Regions from separate parts of the Janthinobacterium sp. 78 genome, predicted to be linked through region 1. Evidence: predicted binding sites of a transcription regulator. Region 1 holds the regulator's gene; each other region holds the start of a gene.

What was found. Region 1 encodes sigma-54, which starts transcription at its own class of promoters, with help from an activator protein. Its sites were predicted from a motif close to TGGCANGNAANCTGCTTT; they were not measured.
Region 2: the regulator sigma-54 is predicted to act here: its motif matches at 2,373-2,390, upstream of prpB (methylisocitrate lyase).
Region 3: the regulator sigma-54 is predicted to act here: its motif matches at 3,566-3,583, upstream of C8C92_RS18645 (urease accessory protein UreD).
Region 4: the regulator sigma-54 is predicted to act here: its motif matches at 2,911-2,928, upstream of C8C92_RS15040 (circularly permuted type 2 ATP-grasp protein).

Annotation. Positions count from the first base shown of each region.
Region 1 is NZ_QENT01000001.1:849,161-854,212, forward strand. Features, by position in the region: gene lptC (LPS export ABC transporter periplasmic protein LptC) at 1-433, shown strand, start outside; gene lptA (lipopolysaccharide transport periplasmic protein LptA) at 459-1,022, shown strand; gene lptB (LPS export ABC transporter ATP-binding protein) at 1,022-1,777, shown strand; gene C8C92_RS03725 (RNA polymerase factor sigma-54) at 1,782-3,260, shown strand; gene raiA (ribosome-associated translation inhibitor RaiA) at 3,330-3,689, shown strand; gene C8C92_RS03735 (enoyl-CoA hydratase/isomerase family protein) at 3,825-4,910, shown strand; gene rapZ (RNase adapter RapZ) at 5,034-5,052, opposite strand, start outside.
Region 2 is NZ_QENT01000001.1:4,181,565-4,186,616, reverse strand. Features, by position in the region: gene C8C92_RS18350 (DUF3274 domain-containing protein) at 1-346, opposite strand, end outside; gene C8C92_RS18345 (MBL fold metallo-hydrolase) at 491-1,348, opposite strand; gene C8C92_RS18340 (hypothetical protein) at 1,514-1,750, shown strand; gene C8C92_RS18335 (hypothetical protein) at 1,874-2,122, shown strand; gene prpB (methylisocitrate lyase) at 2,453-3,340, shown strand; gene prpC (2-methylcitrate synthase) at 3,416-4,570, shown strand; gene acnD (Fe/S-dependent 2-methylisocitrate dehydratase AcnD) at 4,594-5,052, shown strand, end outside.
Region 3 is NZ_QENT01000001.1:4,249,979-4,255,030, reverse strand. Features, by position in the region: gene C8C92_RS18655 (ATP-binding protein) at 1-1,098, shown strand, start outside; gene C8C92_RS18650 (GGDEF domain-containing response regulator) at 1,273-3,483, shown strand; gene C8C92_RS18645 (urease accessory protein UreD) at 3,638-4,480, shown strand; gene C8C92_RS18640 (urease subunit gamma) at 4,502-4,804, shown strand; gene C8C92_RS18635 (urease subunit beta) at 4,826-5,052, shown strand, end outside.
Region 4 is NZ_QENT01000001.1:3,421,709-3,426,760, reverse strand. Features, by position in the region: gene C8C92_RS15050 (transglutaminase family protein) at 1-483, opposite strand, end outside; gene C8C92_RS15045 (alpha-E domain-containing protein) at 483-1,427, opposite strand; gene C8C92_RS15040 (circularly permuted type 2 ATP-grasp protein) at 1,421-2,875, opposite strand; gene C8C92_RS15035 (HAMP domain-containing sensor histidine kinase) at 3,004-4,161, opposite strand; gene C8C92_RS15030 (hypothetical protein) at 4,206-5,052, opposite strand, start outside.

The sequences.
Region 1 (5,052 bases):
CATGGACTTGACGGGTAAACCCAGCTATATCGTGTCGGGCACCAAGCTCACGCATTATCCGCTCGATGATTCCTCCGATATCGACCAGCCTTTCGTGCGCAAGCTCACGCCAGGCATGCCGCCGATGAACATGAATGCGGAACTGGCGCATATCGACCAGGGCAATACCCGGCTGCAACTGCACCGCAATGTCGTGATCGACCGCGTGGCCAGTCCGAAGGCGCAGAACCTGACAGTCAAGACGGAAGCGCTGACGGTATTCCCGGATGAAGAAAGAATGGAAACGGACGTGCCTGTCGATATCCTGACGGGCGCCTCGCGCATCAATGGCATCGGCATGAAGGCCAATAACGCCACCGGCGTGGTGGAAGTGTCGAATGCGCTGCGCATGGTCCTCCCGCCGAAACCGCGCCCGGCTGCGGCGGCAAAATGACAGAATGAAACAAGGAAACCATACTATGAAGAATATCTTGCTGTTGACCGTATTTTCTCTGGCCATGATGGGCGTGGCGCATGCCGAGAAGGCCGATTCCGAGAAGGAAGCCGTCATCACGGCACGTAGCGGCCACGTCGATGACGTCAAGCAGGTGCGTACCCTGACGGGCGACGTCGTGCTGGTGAAAGGGACTCTGACCATGAAGGCGGGCCGGGCCCTGATCACGGAAGACCCGCAAGGCTACCAGTTCATCACCTTCTGGGCCGATCCCGGCAAGCTGGCCACCTTCCGCCAGAAGCGCGATGGCGCGGGTGACCTGTGGGTGGAAGGCGAGGCGGAGCGCGTGGAATACGATAACAAGACGGAAGTGGTGAAACTGTTTTCCAAGGCCAAGCTGACGCGCCTGGAAGGCACGAAAGTGACCGACGTGGCCAACGGCGCCTTCATCTCGTATGACAGCCGCAAGGAAGTATTCAAAATGGAAAATTCCGACAGCGGCACCAGCACCCCCGATGGCGGCAGCGTGCGCATGGTGATCCAGCCGAAGCCCAAGGCGCCGGCCACGCCCGCACCAGGAAAGAACTAATGGACAATACACGTTGCGGCAGCACCCTGATCGTTCGCGGGCTGCAAAAAACCTATGGCAAGCGGCAAGTCGTGCATGATGTATCGCTGCAAGTCGAATGCGGCGAAGTGGTGGGATTGCTGGGCCCGAACGGCGCCGGCAAGACCACCTCGTTCTACATGATCGTCGGCCTGGTGCCGTCGGACGGCGGCAGCATCGATATCAGCGGCGTGGACATTTCCCGCCTGCCGATCCACCGCCGCGCGCAGATGGGCCTGTCGTATCTGCCGCAGGAAGCGTCCGTCTTCCGCAAGCTGACGGTGGAAGACAATATCCGCGCCGTGCTGGAAATCCAGACCGTCGAAGGCCGTCCTTTGAAGAAGGCCGAGATCGAGGAGCGCCTGGATAAATTGCTGGCTGACTTGCAGATTGAAAAGTTGCGCGAGAACCAGGCGCTGTCGCTGTCGGGCGGCGAGCGACGCCGCGTGGAAATCGCCCGCGCGCTGGCTACCGACCCGCGTTTCGTGCTGCTCGACGAACCGTTCGCCGGTGTCGACCCGATTGCCGTGATCGAGATCCAGCGCATCGTGCGCTTCTTGAAGGAGCGCAATATCGGCGTGCTGATCACCGACCATAATGTGCGCGAGACGCTGGGTATCTGCGACCGTGCCTACATCATCAACCAGGGCTCGGTGCTGGCGTCGGGACGCCCCGACGACATCATCGCGAACGAGTCGGTACGCCGGGTCTACCTGGGCGAACACTTCCGCATGTGAGCCAATGAAACAATCATTGCAGCTGCGCACTTCGCAGCACCTGGCACTGACGCCGCAGTTGCAGCAATCGATACGCCTGTTGCAATTGTCTACCCTGGAATTGCACCAGGAACTCGAGCAACTGCTGACGGACAATCCCTTGCTCGAGCGCCTCGACGATCCGCTCGACCATTCGCTGCGCCTGCTGTCCGACGGAGCCCTGAGTTCCACGGCCGCGCCGGCCGAAGCGCCGCCCCAGCCGCCAGGCCAGGATGCGCCTGCGGCGCCGGCCGAAGCGGAGACCTTTGACGGCGAGGCGAGCGACAGCCCGGCCGCCGCAGACGGTGGCGACAGCGACTGGAGCGAGGCGAGCCGGGGCAAGGCGCCCGATGACGAAGATTCGCGTCCGCAATTGGAGGCCCATCACTGCACCCTGCGCGAGCACCTGATGGAGCAGATGCGCGTGACGGTGCTCGAGTTGCGCGACCGCGCGCTGGTCGAGCTGATCATCGACGCGCTCGACGACAATGGCTACCTGGAAGAGTCGCTCGACGACATCCTGGCGCGCCTGCCGGAAGAGCTGGAAATCGACGCCGACGAGATGCGCACGGCCTTGTCCCTGTTGCAAAGTTTCGATCCGCCCGGCGTGGGTGCGCGCAATGCATCCGAATGCCTGGCGCTGCAAATCAAGCGTTTGCCGCACGTCGCCATGGTGACGCGGCGCATGGCCCTCGTCATCGTGGAAAAGCATCTGGCCTGGTTTGCCCAGCGCGATTTCAACAAGCTGAAAAAAGCCCTCGATTGCGACGAGGAAGACTTGCGTGAAGCGCAAACGGTGATTCGCCAGTGCAATCCGCATCCGGGCGCCGTGTTCGCCTCGGACGTGTCCGATTACGTGGTGCCCGACGTCGTCGTCAAGCGCGCGCGCAATGGCTGGCAAGTCACCCTGAACAACGACGTCATGCCGCGCCTGCGCGTCAACGCCATGTACGCCAACTTGCTCAAGCAGGGCAAGGGCGAGGGCGCCATGGGCGCACAGTTGCAGGAAGCCAAGTGGCTGATCAAGAATATGCGCCAGCGCTTCGACACGATCCTGCGCGTGGCACAGGCGATAGTAGAAAGACAAAAGAACTTTTTCTCGCATGGGGCCGTTGCCATGCGCCCCCTTGTGCTCCGTGAAATAGCTGATACACTGGGTTTACACGAGAGTACTATCTCGCGGGTAACAACTCAAAAGTACATGCTGACCCCGCACGGCATGTTCGAGTTGAAATATTTCTTTGGTAGCCACGTCGCCACCGAAGCGGGGGGCGAAGCATCATCGACGGCGATACGGGCATTGATCGTGCAACTGACAGGAGCAGAAGACCCTAAAAATCCTTTATCCGACAGTAAGATTGCGGACATGCTGGGGGAACAAGGCATGGTGATTGCGCGACGTACTGTTGCCAAATACCGGGAAGCGTTGAAAATTCCGCCAGTGAGCCTGCGTAAGTGTTTGTAAGTTTTTTTCGGTTCCTCTGCGGGCCGGATAGGATGGACCGCACGAACCCGATCATCTTTAGGAGTGTGTATGAATCTCACCATCAGCGGACATCATCTCGAAGTGACACCAGCCATCCGTGAATACGTACAAACGAAGCTGGAGCGCGTGAAACGTCATTTCGATCAAGTTATCGATATCGCCGTGATTCTGACCGTGGATAACCTCAAAGAGAAAGAAAAACGTCAAAAGGCCGAAGTCAACCTGCGTCTGAGTGGCAAAACTGTCTATGTGGAAAGCCTGGCGCATGACCTGTATGCCGCAATCGATATCCTGATCGACAAGCTGGACAGGCAAGTGATGAAATACAAAACCAAAGTGCAAGGGCACGGTAAAGAGGCGATCAAGCATCTGCCAGACAACTCGGAAGAAGAATTAGCCGCCGTCTAAACGGCCTGCGACTTTCAACCGGTTGTGATCAACTAAGGGCGCACATTGCGCCCTTTTTTGCGCCCCTGCCTGTCGAGCGCAATGTTGCCCGTGCAGGCGCTAGAATGTGCCTACTCTCACTTCTTTCATTTTCCCATGAGCGACTTCGTCCAGACCTCCATCCGCAACCGTACCGGGCACATCGTGCTCGACCGTCCGAAAGCCTTCAATTCCCTGTCGCTGGAGATGGTGCGGGCCCTGAGTGCCGTCTTGCTGGCCTGGCGCGACGATCCGCAGGTGGACGCCGTCGTGATCCGTTCCAGCAGCGAAAAAGCCCTGTGCGCCGGCGGCGATATCCGTTTCTTTTACGATGCGGGCCTGGCTACGCCGCAAGGCGGCAGTGCATTGCTGGAAGATTTCTTTACAGAAGAATACGCCTTAAATCATGTCATTCATTTCTACCCGAAACCGTATATCGCCGTGATGGATGGCGTGGTCATGGGCGGCGGCATGGGCGTGGCGCAAGCCGGGCCCGGCAACCGCCTGCGCATCGTCACGGGCCGCACGCGCATGGCCATGCCGGAAGTCAATATCGGCTTGTTCCCGGACGTGGGCGGCAGTTATTTTCTGTCCCGCCTGGCCGGCCAGCTGGGCCTGTACCTGGGCTTGACGGGCTTGACGATCAACGCGGCCGATGCCCTGTACACGGGGCTGGCCGATGTCTACCTGCCCGAGGCGCAGATGGGGGCGCTGCTGGCCCTGTTCGAATCGACGCCGGGCGAGGCCTTGCCGGTGGCCATCAAGGCGCTGGCCGCGCCGTTCCAGGCCGAGGCGGGGGCTTCTGCTTTGGCCACCGCGCGCACGGCGCTGGACCGCCACTTCGGCGCCCCTTCCGTGGCCGCCATCATGGCCTCGCTGGCGCAGGACGACAGCGCGTTCGCAGGCAAGGCCCTGGCGGCCATGCGTTTGCGTTCACCGCTGATGATGTCGGTGACCCTCGAATTGCTGCAGCGCGGTGCCCACCTGGGTGTGGCCGACTGCCTGCGCCTGGAGCGCAGCGTGGTGCGCCACAATTTCGCGCATGGCGAAGTGCTCGAAGGCGTGCGCGCGCTGGTGGTCGACAAGGACAATGCGCCACGTTGGAACCCCGCCAGCCTGGACGAGGTCGATGCAGCCATGGTGGCACGTTTCTTTGCCCCCGTCTGGCCGGCCACGGCGCATCCGCTTTATTATCTGAAGTAACAACGCTGGATAAAACCGTAGCGAGCGGAAGGGAGAGGTGGTTGAGAAGCGGAACTGTGCTTTACGCACAGTGAGCATCGCAGACCACCTATACCGACGCGCAGTAGGTTTTATTGGCGTTCTCTAGCTGCGCTCGCGGTGG
Region 2 (5,052 bases), 3.3 Mb from region 1:
TGGCATCGTCCGCTTGCAGGAAGGTGGTGGCATTGCGCTTGGGATTGAGGAAGCCGTCATCCGTCAATTCGCGTGTGTAAGTGGCAGCCTGCATCTGCCCGGCGGCCGGGCCGGGAATTGCCAGGTCCTCATCGCGGCGTTTCAGGCGGGCATTCAGGCCTTCGCACAGGCCTTGTTCCGCCTGCTCATACCATTCACCGTCGGAATTGACGCCGTGCACAAAGATGACGATGCCGGGACGCGGCAGGCGCGTGACGGCCTTGAGCAGCGCATGGCTGAACAAGGTCGTGCCTTCGGCTTCGGCGAGCAGGATGCAATTATTGTCGAGCGTAGGGTCGGGCGACATGCGGGCGCTCCATCCAGAATGGGGAAGGGAAAACAGCTGCGCCCAAGCAAGCCCAGGCAATCTGCACTGTATGCGGATTGCCCGGGGTGAAACTTGCGTGGTGTCAAGAAAGGAGGTGCGAGGGGCGGGGAGTGCCCGAGGCAATCAGATCGCGTTCAGCGGTATTTTGAGGTAGCGCACGCCGTTGTCTTCCGGCTCGGGCAGCTTGCCCGCGTTGATGTTGACCTGGATGGCGGGCAGGATCAATGTCGGCATGTCCAGCGTGGCGTCGCGGCCCGTGCGCATGGCCACGAATTGTGCTTCCGTGATGCCGTCGCGCAAGTGGATGTTGCTGGCGCGCTGTTCCGCCACCGTCACTTCCCAGCGCGGCGCGCGGCCGTTCGGTGGATAGTCGTGACACATGAACAGCCGCGTTTGCGGCGGCAGCGCCAGCAGGCGCTGCACGGAGCGGTACAGCAGGGACGCGGAGCCGCCTGGAAAGTCGCAGCGGGCCGAACCCACGTCCGGCATGAACAGGGTGTCGCCGACGAAGACGGCGTCGCCGATCTGGTAAGCCAGGTCGGCCGGCGTATGGCCGGGCACGTGCAGCGCGCGCACTTCCAGCTTGCCAATATGAAACACCTGGTCGGGCGCGAACAGCTGGTCGAACTGCGAGCCGTCGGCCCTGGCGCCGTCCTGGTGGTAGACGGCTGCGAACGCCTGCTGCACTGTCTGGATGGCGGCGCCGATGGCCACATCGCCGCCCAGCTGCTGCTGCAGGTAGGGCGCGGCGGAGAGGTGGTCGGCGTGCGCGTGGGTTTCCAGCAGCCAGCGGCACTGCAAGCCGTGTTCGCGCACGAAGGCGATCACCTTGTCGGCCGAGGTGGTCGAGGTGCGGCCCGCTTTCGGGTCGTAGTCGAGCACGGAATCGATGATGGCGCAGTCCTGGCCATCGGCCTCGTACACAACATACGTGACGGTGGCGGTGGCGGGATCGAAGAAAGCTTGGATTTGTGGGGTCATCGCGGCGGCAAAGTACGGACAGGGAAGGGCATTATATCGCCAGAGTGCGCTAAAAAAATGCTGAGAATTGACCTTTGGCATGCGAAAAACAGATAAGGAGTGCGCGGCAGTCGTGCGCACCCTGGCGCTTGCAGCGTGGTAACCTCATCCCACAAGGAGAAATTCATGAACGATATTACTGCACGCAGCGAACAGTACCGCGGTTTTACGATTTCGGTGACCCCGCAAAAGGACAACGACGATTTATGGGATTTTACCTACCGCCTGCAGCGCGAGGGCGAGAGCGCGGCGCAAGCGATTACGCGCAGCCGCACCCTGGGCGGCTATGCGGCGCCCGAGACGGCTTGCACGGCCGGGATAGAAGTGGCCAGGACGGAAGTGGATAATCTGCTGCGTCCTTGAGCCAGCGTAAATCGTTTAGCCCGAAAGTCAGCCTGACCGTGCGCCGGCGCCTGAAACACGTCGCTAGCGGTCCCGCTTCATGCTACGATTTCCACTATTGAGTCAGTCACAAGGAGGCACCCCATGGAAAACAGTTCTAAAATTCACTATAAAGGCTGGGAAATCGTTCCCCTGGCCGTGCCCACCACCGATGGCAAATGGTCTGCCAGCTGCGACATCGAACGCGCCACTGCGGAAGGCCTGGAAGTATTCGAAGGCTCGACCATGCAGTTCGTGCGCGACGACGAGGACGGTGCCATTGCCGCCGCCTGCGAAGAAGCCGTGCGCCAGATCGACAACATCATCGCCAATCCGCTGGTGCGGCTGGCTTAGCTCCTGAATTTTCAGCAAACCTGCAGCCGGCGCCCGCCGGCTGTTTTTTTATGTGCGCGCCCGGTGGCAGTCTGGTCTGTTTCATGTTTCAATGTTTCAAATGGAATGATTGAAACATATTTGAAACATCATTGACATGCATCGTGACATGCTTGTTCCCTTGCGTGACACTGCACGCCACGCCGATACCTGGCCGTTTCCCCCGTATGGCACCGCGTACTGGCGTCCTTTCCGGGTGGATGCGCGGCCCTGGCACGGCATTTGCAATACTGATGCTCATAGCCACTCCGTGAAACATTCGGGACCATCCGAAACCCATAAGGTGAACACATGACTCAATACTCCGCAGGTGCCGCATTCCGCAAGGCCGTCCAGGAAGAATCCCCGTTGCAAGTCGTCGGCGCCATCAACGCCAACCACGCCTTGCTGGCCAAGCGCGCCGGTTACAAAGCCATTTATTTGTCCGGCGGCGGTGTCGCGGCCGGCTCGCTGGGCTTGCCCGACCTGGGCATTTCCAGCCTGGATGACGTGCTGACCGATATCCGCCGCATCACCGACGTGTGCGACCTGCCGCTGCTGGTCGATGCCGACACGGGCTTCGGTTCGTCGGCCTTCAACGTGGCGCGCACCGTGAAATCGATGATCAAGTTCGGCGCAGCCGGCCTGCATATCGAAGACCAGGTGGGCGCCAAGCGCTGCGGTCACCGTCCGGGCAAGGAAATCGTCAGCAAGGAAGAAATGGTCGACCGCATCAAGGCAGCCGTCGATGCGCGCACGGACCCGAACTTCGTCATCATGGCGCGCACCGATGCGCTGGCCGTCGATGGCCTGGAAGCGGCACTGGAACGCGCCGTCGCCTGCGTCGAAGCGGGCGCCGACATGATCTTCCCGGAAGCCATCACGGACCTGGAGATGTATGCCACGTTCGCCAAGGCCGTCAACGTGCCTATCCTGGCCAACATCACGGAATTCGGTTCCACGCCGCTGTTCACGCTGGACGAATTGCGCAGCGCCCATGTGGGCCTGGCCCTGTACCCGCTGTCGGCCTTCCGCGCCATGAACAAGGCGGCCGACAACGTCTACCGCGCCCTGCGCCGCGACGGCACGCAAAAGAACGTCGTCGACACCATGCAGACGCGCATGGAGCTGTATGAATCGATCAACTACCACGACTTCGAGCAAAAGCTCGATGCGCTGTTCGCCGCGCAAAAGAAGTAAGCACCTATACAAGAGCGGGCCTTGGGAGGCCCAGGCCCGCCGCACTGGACCGACAATCATCTTCTGGAGAACACTATGACCGCACCGCAAGTCGCTACTTTCAAGCCTAAAAAATCCGTCGCGCTGTCTGGCGTTACTGCCGGCAACACGGCGCTGTGCTCGGTCGGCAAGACCGGCAACGATTTGCACTACCGCGGCTATGACATCCTGGACGTGGCCGACAGCTGCGAGTTCGAGGAAATCGCCTACCTGCTGGTGCACGGCAAGCTGCCGACCGCCGCCGAATTGAAAGGCTACAAAGCCAAGCTGAAGTCCTTGCGCGGCTTGCCGTCGGCGGTCAAGTCGGCCTTGGAAGCGCTGCCGGCCGCCGCCCACCCGATGGACGTGATGCGCACGGGCGTGTCCGTGCTGGGCTGCACCCTGCCGGAAAAAGACGACCATAACGCGCCTGGCGCGCGCGACATCGCCGACCGCCTGATGGCGTCGTTCGGCTCCATGCTGCTGTACTGGTACCACTACAGCCATAACGGCAAGCGCATCGAAGTGGAAACGGACGACGACTCGATCGGCGGCCACTTCCTGCACCTGCTGCACGGCGAAAAGCCGTCGGCGTCGTGGGAAAAAGCCATGCACACGTCCTTGATCCTGTACGCGGAACACGAATTCAATGCCTCGACCTTCACCAGCCGCGTCATCGCCGGCACGGGTTCCGACATCCATTCGGCCATCACGGGCGCCATCGGCGCGCTGCGCGGCCCGAAACACGGCGGCGCGAACGAAGTGGCGCTGGACATCCAGAAACGCTACGACAACGCCGATGAAGCCGAAGCGGACATCCGCGAGCGCGTCGCCAACAAGGAAGTGGTGATCGGCTTCGGCCACCCCGTCTACACGATTTCGGACCCGCGCAATAAAGTCATCAAGGAAGTGGCCCGTTCGCTGTCGCAGGAAGCCGGTTCCACGAAAATGTTCGACATCGCCGAGCGCCTGGAATCGGTCATGTGGGAAATCAAGAACATGTTCCCGAACCTGGACTGGTTCTCGGCCGTGTCGTACCACATGATGGGCGTGCCGACGGCGATGTTTACGCCGTTGTTCGTCATTTCGCGCACTTCGGGCTGGGCCGCCCACATCATCGAGCAGCGCATCGACAACAAGATCATCCGCCCGAGCGCCAACTACGTGGGCCCGGAAGACCTGGAATTCGTGCCGATCAAGGACCGCAAATAATGAGCACTGCATTGACTACCCCGATGAACACCTTGCACCGCAAGCCCTTGCCGGGCACCCAGCTAGACTACTTCGACACGCGCGCTGCCGTCGATGCGATCCAGCCAGGCGCCTACGCCACCTTGCCGTATACCTCGCGCGTACTGGCCGAAAACCTTGTGCGCCGCTGCGACCCTGCCACCCTGAACGCGTCGCTGAGCCAGTTCATCGAACGCCGCCGCGACCTCGATTTCCCGTGGTTCCCTGCGCGCGTCGTCTGCCATGACATCCTGGGCCAGACGGCCCTGGTCGACCTGGCCGGCTTGCGCGACGCCATCGCGGCCCAGGGCGGCGACCCGGCCCTGGTCAACCCCGTCGTGCCGACACAGCTGGTGGTCGACCACTCGCTGGCCGTCGAATGCGGTGGTTTTGACCCCGACGCCTTCGCCAAGAACCGCGCCATCGAAGACCGCCGCAACGAAGACCGCTTCGATTTCATCGAC
Region 3 (5,052 bases), 3.4 Mb from region 1:
AACTACGATATCACGGCGCACCGCGAGGCCGAACTGGAACTGCTGCGCCACCGCCACCACCTGGAAGAACTGGTGGCCGAGCGCACGAGCGCCCTGTCGGTGGCCGTCAGCCAGGCGCAGGCGGCGAACCGCGCCAAGAGCACCTTCCTGGCGAACATGAGCCATGAACTGCGCACGCCCTTGAATTCCGTGATCGGCTTTTCGCGCCTGATGGCCGCCTCGCCCAACATGCAGGACGATGAAAAGCGCAACCTGGCCATCATCCACCGCTCCGGCAATCATTTGCTCACCCTGATCAATGAAATCCTCGAACTGTCGAAGGGCGAGGCGGGGCGCTTGCAGGCGCAGGCGACCGTGGTGGCGCTGGCGCCCCTGTTGCAGGAAGTGATGGACATGCTGGGCATGCGCGCCGAGCAGCAGGGGCTGGCCCTGCGCCTCGATTGCGCGGACCTGCCGGCGGCGGTGCTGCTCGATGCGACGCGCTTGCGCCAGGTGCTGCTGAACCTGATGTCGAATGCCGTCAAGTTCGCCGGCGGCGGCGAGATCACCTTGCGCGTGCGCGGCGAGCTGCTTGATGACGCCACGTGGCGCCTGTCGTTCGCCGTCAGCGACACGGGTATCGGCATCGCGCTGGAAGACCAGCAGCGCATTTTTGAGCCCTTCGTGCAGGCCGACAGCGCGGGGCCGAAGGATGGCACTGGCCTGGGCCTGGCGATCTCGCGCGAATTCGTGCAGTTGATGAAAGGCGAACTGACGCTGGAGTCCACACCGGGGCAGGGCGCCACCTTCCGTTTCAGCATCCCCGCGCAGGCGGCGCAGGCGCCAGCGCAGGCATCCGCGCCGCCGGCCATGCCGGCGCAGGCGGCAGTGCCGCCGGCACTGCAGGCGCAAGACTTGCTGCTGCTGGCCGGGGAAGAGCGCGCCGCCTTGCTGGTGGCGCTGCGCGAATTGAACCTGGCCAGGGTGGCGCAGCTGCTGGCGGCCCTGCCGGCGTCGGCGGCGCCGTTGCTGGCGCCGCTGCAGGCCATGCTCGAGCAGCACCAGTACCGTCAGCTGTGCGTCTTGCTGGAGAGCGAGGGCGCGCTGGCACATACCTGAAAGTGTGGGCTGACAACATCGGATTCGATGAAAAGACGGACTAAGTATCGTGGATGGATGGTGCCAAATTGCAATAAAGATTATGATGATAGTACGTAGTTCATCGCAAAGAAATGTCTTGTCCAGCGTGGCAATCGAGCGCCGCGCCTCATCCAAAGCTGAGAGAACTGCTACATGCACCGCGATTTTTCGGAAGTGAATTCGAAGGGCGAAGTACTGATCGTTGAAGATACGCCGGCTTCGCTGAAGTTGTTGAGCGATTTGCTGGGCGGCGCCGGCTATGCGGTGCGCCAGGCGCCGAACGGTGAACTGGCTCTGTGGACGGCCCAGGCGCGCCCGCCGGAGCTGATCCTGCTCGACGTGCGCATGCCGGGCCTCGACGGCTTTGAAGTCTGCCGCCGCCTGAAGGAGATACCGTCCCTGCGCCAGGTGCCGGTGATCTTCCTGTCGGCCCAGTACGATACGGACGACAAGGTGCGCGGCTTTGCGCTGGGCGCCGTCGATTTCATCGCCAAGCCCTTCCAGGCCGAGGAAATCCTCGCCCGTACCGACGCGCACGTGCGCCTGGCGCGGGCGCAGCTGCAGCTGGCGCAGGAGCGCGCCAACCTGGAGCGGCGCGTGGCCGAACGCACGGCGGAACTGGAACAGGTGGCCAGCACCCTGGCGCGCGAAGTGCAGATCCGCCGCGCCAATGAAGAATTGCTGCGCCTGTCCGGCCAGGTCTTCGAAGCCACCCAGGACGCCATTTTGATCACCGATCCGGCCGGCACCATCGTCACCGCCAATCCCGCCTTTACACGCATCACCGGCTACGCGGCGCAAGACGTGGTGGGCACCGACATCATGCGCTTGCATGCCGAATACACGGGCGAAGCGGTGCTGCTGGCCTTGCGCCAGGGCTTGCGCAGCAGCGGCTGCTGGTCGGGCGAAGTGCAAACGCGGCGCAAGAGCGGCGACACCTATCCCTGTCTGCTCAGTGCCTCCACCGTGCACGGGGATGACGGCGCCGTCGTCAATTACATCGGTGTCTTCCTCGACATCAGCGAACGCAAGGCCGAGCAGCATCTGATCGATTTCCTGTCCTACCACGACGCGCTGACCGGCTTGCCGAACCGCGTGCTGCTGCGCGAGCGCTTCGAACAGACGCGCGCCAACGCCGTGCGCGACGGCCAGCAGGTGGTGCTGATGTGCCTGGACTTGGACCGCTTCAAGAACATCAACGATTCGCACGGCCAGGCCGTGGGCGACAAGGCGCTGCAAGTGGTGGCGCGTTTTCTGTCCGGCTGCGTGCGCGAGGGCGACACCGTGGTGCGCCAGGGCGGCGACGAATTCCAGATCCTGCTGCAGGACGATGTCCTGCTGGGGCGTACCCTGGGGCTGGCGCAAACCATCCTGGCCGGCTTGCGCGAAGAGCTCAATGTCGGTGGCGAACGCCTGGCGCTGACCACCAGCATCGGCATCGCCATGTGCCCGGCCGACGGCGACAGCCTCGACGACGTGCTGCGCCACGCCGACACGGCCCTGGTGCGCGCCAAGGAAATGGGACGCGACCATTACGCCTTCTTCACGGAGCGCATGGGCAGCGATATCCGCGCCCGCCTGGCCATGCAGCAGCAGCTGCGCGGCGCCATCTGCCGCGATGAATTCGCAGTGCACTACCAGCCGCAGATGTGCTTGCGCACGGGCGCCTTGCTGGGCGCGGAAGCCCTGCTGCGCTGGGAGAACCCGGTGCTGGGCAAGGTGTCGCCGGGCCTCTTCATCGCGCTGGCCGAAGAATACGGCTTGATCACGGCCATCGGCGAATGGGTGCTCGAAAGCGTCTGCGCGCAGATCCGCGCCTGGCACGACGCAGGCCTGGGCAGCATCAAGGTGGCCGTCAATCTGTCTGGCAAACAGTTCGCGCAGGACCGCACGGTGCCGTTCGTCGAGGCGGTATTGCGTAAATACGCCATCGCGCCCGCCTGCCTGGGTATCGAGATCACGGAAAGCACGGTGATGGGCGACCCGGACAAGGCGGTGGCGGCGCTGACGCGCCTGAAGGATATCGGCGTGGGCATTTCCCTCGACGACTTCGGCACCGGCTATTCCAGCCTGGGCTACCTGAAGCGTTTTCCCATCGACGTGCTGAAGATCGACAAATCTTTCGTCGACGACGTCACCACCAGCAGCAGCGACGCGGCCATCGCCCGTTCCGTCATCTCGCTGGCACACAACCTGGACATGCGCGTCATCGCCGAAGGTGTGGAAACGCGCGAACAGGTAGACTTCCTGACGGAACACGGCTGCGACGAAATGCAGGGTTATTATTTCAGCCGGCCCCTGGCGGCCGCACCATTCACGGCCTTGCTGCGTGAACGGCGCACCCTGGCCGTGGCCTCAACATAAACGCTGCGGTGCGGCCGATGCACCATTCCGGTGCGTCCGTAGCAGCGCGGTGCAGGATACTCACTTTTCCTTCCTCTGACGCTGGCACATATCCTGCTTAGGTAATCGCTTATTTACGCGATTGCCCCGCATGCCAGACAGGTCCCATCCAGCCATGCCTTCACAGCCCAGCGCACACGGCGCCTGGCAGGCGCATTTGCGCCTCGGTTTTGCGCTGCACGATGGCGTCAGCCGCCTGGTCGAGCGCACGCACTGCGGCCCTTTACGCGTGCAAAAGCCCCTGTACCCGGAAGGCGATGCCGTCTGCCACGCCATCATCATCCATCCGCCAGGCGGCGTGCTGGGCGGCGACCAGCTGGCCGTCGACGCCACGGTGGGCGCAGGCGCACACGCCTTGCTCACGTCACCGGGCGCTGCCAAGTGGTACCGCGCCAACGGCCACGTCTCGGGTCAGCACATCGTGCTGCGCGCCGGTAGCGGCGCCGCCATCGAGTGGCTGCCGCAGGAAAGCATTTTCTTCGACCAGGCGTGCGTGCGCCTGCGCCATGAGGTGGAACTGGCGGTCGACGCCAGCTACATCGGCTGCGACATCGTCTGCCTGGGCCGCAGCGCCTCGGGCGAAATTTTCAACACAGGCAGCATCAGCCAGCAGGTGCAGATCCGCCGTGGCGGCAAGCTGCTGTGGTGGGAGCAGGGCGTGCTGGCGGGAGGCGGCGTGCTGATGGCCAGTCCCCTGGGGCTGGCCGGCCACACGGTATGCGCCACCCTGATCGCCGTCGGCACACCCGTTTCTTCATCCGTACTGGCGGCCGTGCGCGAGATCGCCGTGCCGGCCGGCGCCGTGTTTGGCGCCACGCACATGAAAGCGCTGGTGGTGGTGCGCCTGCTGTGCGGCGACAGCGAGGCGGCGCGCCGGATCATGCTGGCCGCCTGGCTTCTGCTGCGCCCCGCCATGCTGGGGCGCGACGCCGTCGTGCCCCGCATCTGGAACACTTGAACAGGAAAGACAAGGAAAACCATGGACCTGACTCCCCGCGAAAAAGACAAGCTGCTCATTTTTACGGCCGCGCTGCTGGCCGAACGGCGCCTGGCGCGTGGCTTGAAATTGAATTATCCGGAAGCGGTGGCCCTGATCAGCGCCGCCATCATGGAAGGCGCGCGCGATGGCAAGTCGGTGGCGCAGCTGATGTCGGACGGTACCAAGATACTCTCGCGCGCCGACGTCATGGACGGCATCGCCGAGATGATCCCCGATATCCAGGTGGAAGCGACCTTCCCCGATGGCAGCAAGCTGGTGACCGTGCACCATCCGATACCGTAGTTTTTTGAGAAGGAGCCCCTCATGACCCCAGGCGAATACAAATTGGAAGAAGGCGAAATCAGCCTCAATGCGGGCCGCACCACGGCCACCGTGGTGGTGGCCAACCGCGGCGACCGGCCGATCCAGGTGGGCTCGCACTTTCACTTTTTTGAAGTCAATCCGGCGCTGGCCTTCGAGCGCTGGCGCGCCTACGGCATGCGCCTCAATATCACCGCCGGCACGGCCGTGCGCTTCGAACCTGGCCAGCA
Region 4 (5,052 bases), 2.6 Mb from region 1:
GGCCAGCGCGTCGCCGGCCGTGGTGGTGACCATGGTGGCGCCGCTTTCATACGCCACCTTGCCGACGATATGCTCGGCCAGGCGCAGCAAGTGGCCCGTGCCGGCCGTCACGCGCTGGTCGGGCAGGCTGGCGGCCGCCAGTTCCAGAATAGCGGGGTTGGCCTGGGTCAGGGCCGTCGGCATGGTAAACAGCAGCGGCGACAAGGTATCGATCAGGTTCAGGCGTCCCTTGTGCGGGTAGATGGTGTCCACCACGCCGTGCGCCACCAGGCTCAGCGACTGGTGGCTGCCGTTGATCGTCAGCATGTGCGACAAATTGCCGTAGGCATCCGTGTAGGCGTGGCACTGGCCCGGCGTGGTGATTTGCCAGGACAGGGCGCGTTGCTGCGGCTCGATACGCGGCGTCAGGTGCAGCTGCTGGATGGTGTAGGCCAGCGGCGCACTGTAGGCGTAATGGGTTTCGTGGCGGATAGTGAGCTGCATCAGGCCGCCAAGGGAACGAGGAAATCGCGGCTGACGCGGTTGCCCAGGTCGTTGATGTTTTCCAGAAACTCCGTCAGGGTCAGGTGCAAACCCGCCTTCATGATGTCGTCGATATGGCCGAATTTCAGCTCCGCATGCAGTTTCCCTGCAAACCTTTCCGTATCGGCCGACACATCGTTGCGGATATGCTTTAAATTTTCCACCACGTCATCCATGCAGGCAAGTAAAGACCTGGGCATGTCGCCGCGCAGCATCAGCAACTGCGCCACCCGCGCCGGGGTGATCACGTCGCGGTAGACCTTGCGGTAGATCTCGAAGCCGGAAACCGAGCGCAGCAGGGCCGCCCAATAGTAAAAGTCGCGCTGGGTGATGTCTTTCGAGGTGTCGCGCGCGCCGTGGAACTTCACGTCGAGGATGCGCGCCGTGTTGTCGGCCCGCTCCAGGAAGGTACCGAGGCGAATGAAGTGGATCGCCTCGTCCTTGAGCATGGTGCCCAAAGTGACGCCGCGCGACAGATGCGAGCGGTACTTGACCCATTCGAAGAAGGCGCTGGGGTCCGTTTCCAGCAGATTGCTGTTCAATCGCTTCTGCATGTCGAGCCAGGTGGCGTTCTGGATTTCCCACACTTCCGTCGTCAGCGTCCCCCGCACGGCGCGGGCGTTTTCGCGCGCGCCCGTCAGGCAGGCGAGGATGGACGACGGATTGTTCGGGTCGCGCACCATGAAGTCGAGCACGTCGCGCGTGTGGAAGCGGCCATATTTGTGGTCATACGCGCTTTGCAGCTCGGAAATACCCAGGGTGGCGCGCCAGCCCTGTTCCGCGTCCTGCTCGGACTGGGGCAGCATGGACGTTTGCATGTTGACGTCGAGCATGCGCGCCGTGTTTTCCGCCCGCTCCGTGTAGCGGGCCATCCAGAACAAATGATCAGCGGTGCGGCTCAGCATGTTTTCTCTCCTGCAAAAGCGGATGTCTCTTCCAGTACCCAGGTATCCTTGGTGCCGCCCCCTTGCGAGGAATTGACCACCAGCGAGCCTTCGCCGAGCGCCACGCGGGTCAGGCCACCTGGCACCATGGAAATGGTCTTGCCGGACAGCACGAACGGGCGCAGATCGATGTGGCGCGGCGCGATGCCGGCGTCCACGTACGTGGGGCAGGCGGACAGGGCGAGTGTCGGCTGGGCGATGTAGCCGCCCGGATTGGCCAGCAGGCGCTGGCGGAAGTCCTCGATCTGCGCCAAGCTGGACGCCGGCCCCACCAGCATGCCGTAGCCGCCCGCGCCATGCACTTCCTTGACCACCAGTTTCGATAAATTGGCCAGCACGTACGACAAATCGGCGCTCTTGCGGCACTGGTAGGTGGGCACGTTGTTCAATATCGGCTCTTGCGACAGATAAAACTTGATCATGTCGGGCACGAACGGGTAGATCGACTTGTCGTCCGCCACGCCCGTGCCGATGGCGTTCGCCAGCGTCACTCTTCCCGCGCGATACACGGACAGCAGGCCCGGCACGCCCAGCGACGAGTCCGAGCGGAAGGCCAGCGGGTCGAGGAAATCGTCGTCCACGCGGCGATAAATCACGTCGACGCGCTTGGGGCCGCGCGTGGTGCGCATGTACACCGAGTTGTCGTTGACAAACAGATCCTTGCCTTCGACCAGTTCCACGCCCATTTGCTGGGCCAGAAACGCATGCTCGAAGTAGGCCGAGTTATACATGCCGGGCGTCATGACGACCACCGTGGGGTCGTCCACACCCATGGGCGCGACGGAGCGCAGGTTGTCGAGCAGCATGTCCGGGTAATGGTCGACGGGGGCGATGCGGTTGCGGGCGAACAGTTCCGGGAACAGTCGCATCATCATCTTGCGGTCTTCCAGCATGTAGGACACGCCCGAAGGCACCCTTAAGTTGTCTTCCAGCACATAAAACTCGCCCTTTCCCGCGCGCACGATATCGACACCCGCGATATGGGCGTAAATGTCGGAAGCGACGGAAATGCCCTGCATTTCCGGGCGGTATTGGGCATTCTTGTAGATTTGCTCGGCGGGAATGATGCCCGCCTTGATGATGTTTTGCTCATGATAAATATCATGGATGAACATATTCAAGGCTTGCACGCGCTGCACCAGGCCCGTCTGCATCTGCGCCCATTCGGCGGCGGGAATGATGCGCGGGATGGTGTCGAACGGAATCAGGCGTTCCGTGCCGGCATCGTCGCCATACACGGCGAAGGTGATGCCGACGCGGCGGAACGTCAGGTCGGCTTCGGCCCGCTTGCGGGCGATGGTCTCGGGCGATTGCTGCGCCAGCCAGTTGTCAAATTCACGATAGTGTTCACGTACCTTGCTGTCCGTACCCACCTCATCCGCAGTCATTTCATTGAAAAAATTTGCCATGTTGTGATTTCCCTTGAGCCGTGTCTATGTATAGCTCAGCAGGAAGCGTGCCAACAGCGCGGCTGCAGGAAGGTGTAAACATGAGCACTTTTGTGGCGTCGCGCTGCCGTTCGCACTACTTTGGTGCGCTAGCTGTCACTCTTGGGAGCGCTGGCGGGCGGGACGAACGGCCGGCAATCGACGGGGACGTCGAAGATGAAGCTGGTGCCCGTTTCGGGTGCGCTGTCGACGGCGATGCTGCCGCCGTGGCTTTCGGCCACGTTCTGCACGAAGGGCAGACCGATGCCCCAGCCCGGCGCGGGGCTGTCGTTCTCGCGGCGCAGGTAGTCGAAGATGCGCTCGGCCTGTTCCGGCGCGATGGCGTGGCCGCCATTGTGGACGGTGAGGATCAGGCGTTCGTGCACGGCTTCCACGTGCACATTGACAGGCGCGTCGTCACCGTACTTGAGGGCATTGCTCAGCAGGTTTTCCAGCGCGCGCCGCAGCGAGTTCTCGCACCACCAGCCGGTGACGGATTGTCCGCTGACCTGGCATTTGCCGGGCCGCTGCAGGTTGACCTGGCCGGCCACGGCGTGTACCAGCGGCAGCACGTCGAACTGGCTCAGCGCCAGCGGCAACTGCTGGCCCCGGTGGTAGCTGAGGCTATCGAGCAATTCCTCGATCATGCTGTCGAGCCGTTTGCTGTGCTCGGCAATCTTGTGCGCTAGCAAGACCACCCGTTCCGGGTCCGCCTGCCGCAGCAGCAACTGGGCGCTGGTGCTGATCACGGCCAGGGGATTGCGCATGTCGTGCGACAGGCCGGCCGCGATGCGGCGCCGGAAGCCTTCGTGCATGCTGGTAAATTCGCGTATCGATTCGCGAATGCCCACGTCGATCGAGGCGTTGATCACCTGCCAATCCTTGCGGCGCAGGGTGATGCCGGACGCATGCGCAACGGCGGCGAAGCAGTCGCGGAAGATCTGGTATTCCTGGATCACCTGTTCCGGCCCGTAATTGGTCATGCGCGCCCGTTCATTGCCATGCACGGCGGGCACGTTGCTGTTGCTGGCGGCGTTTTCGCGCGGATGGCCCGGCGTCAGCGCTTCGGCCAGGTTATCGAAAAAGGCGGGCAGAGTATTGATGAGTATGGGCGTGAGCAGCTGGTCGGCGCCGCGCACGCTGGCGCGCACGCGCTCTTCCCAGGCGCTGAGGACGGCATCACGCATGGCGAAGAGGCGCTGCGCGCGCTGCAGTGGACGGCGTGCGCTGGCCTGGCGATCCGCCTGATGATCCGTGGCAATATTCACCTGAACTCCCTGACAGGAATGGCTATGCTTCGAATAGTATGCGCCTAATCCGCCGGCAGGGAAACGCCTTGTTGTTCAGTATTGGTTAGCCGCAGGGCCGCCTGCAGGCGGGAAAGCGCGGCTGACCAGTCGGGCAGCGAAAAGTTCTGGGGGTCGTCATGACCGTTCGCAAAGCCCGTATCGAGCACGGCGTGGAAGGCGGGGATCAGCCACGTGCCCTTGCGCACGCTGGCGGCGATATACAGCAGGGCCAGCCGGTCGTATTGCGCGGGCGTAAAGCCCGGATCGGGCGCCAGCCCGTCGTTGCCCTTGCCGCCACCGGGTACGGAGCGGCGCGGCTGCACCAGTTCCACGTGCAGGAACAGGCCCGTCAGCGACGGCTTGTCCTTTTCCAGTTTGCTGGCGTAGCCGGGTGTGCCAAAGTCGCGCACCGACAACGAATCGCCGAGGCGGTTCACGTAGACATGGCCTTTCGGCCCGCCGCCCAGCGCCGGATTGCGCAAGGTAAAATCGTTGAAGTCCCAGCTGGCGTCGTTGATGTGGTCGGGAATGGTTTCTAACAAGAAATTCGGGTAGCTGGTGTCGTGGATGACGAAAAAGCGGGCCATGGGCGCCACCAGCCGGCCCATGGCGCGCGACAGCGGTGCGTCGACGGCGCCGCCCACATCCGCTTCACTGATCGATTGCTGCGCCAGCCAGGCGCGCAGGCGGGCCGGGGCGATGCCCGTGCGCTGGCCGACATGACTGGCAAGGAAGTCCGGCAGCGGCGCGCTGTCGCCCAGGCGCGCATACAGTTTCACAGGGCGCAGCAGACACGTGGCTTGCGCCCGCGCATCGCCCTTGAAGCCGCTCTTCCAGGCGGCATAGGGGCAGGCGGCTTGCTTTTGGGCA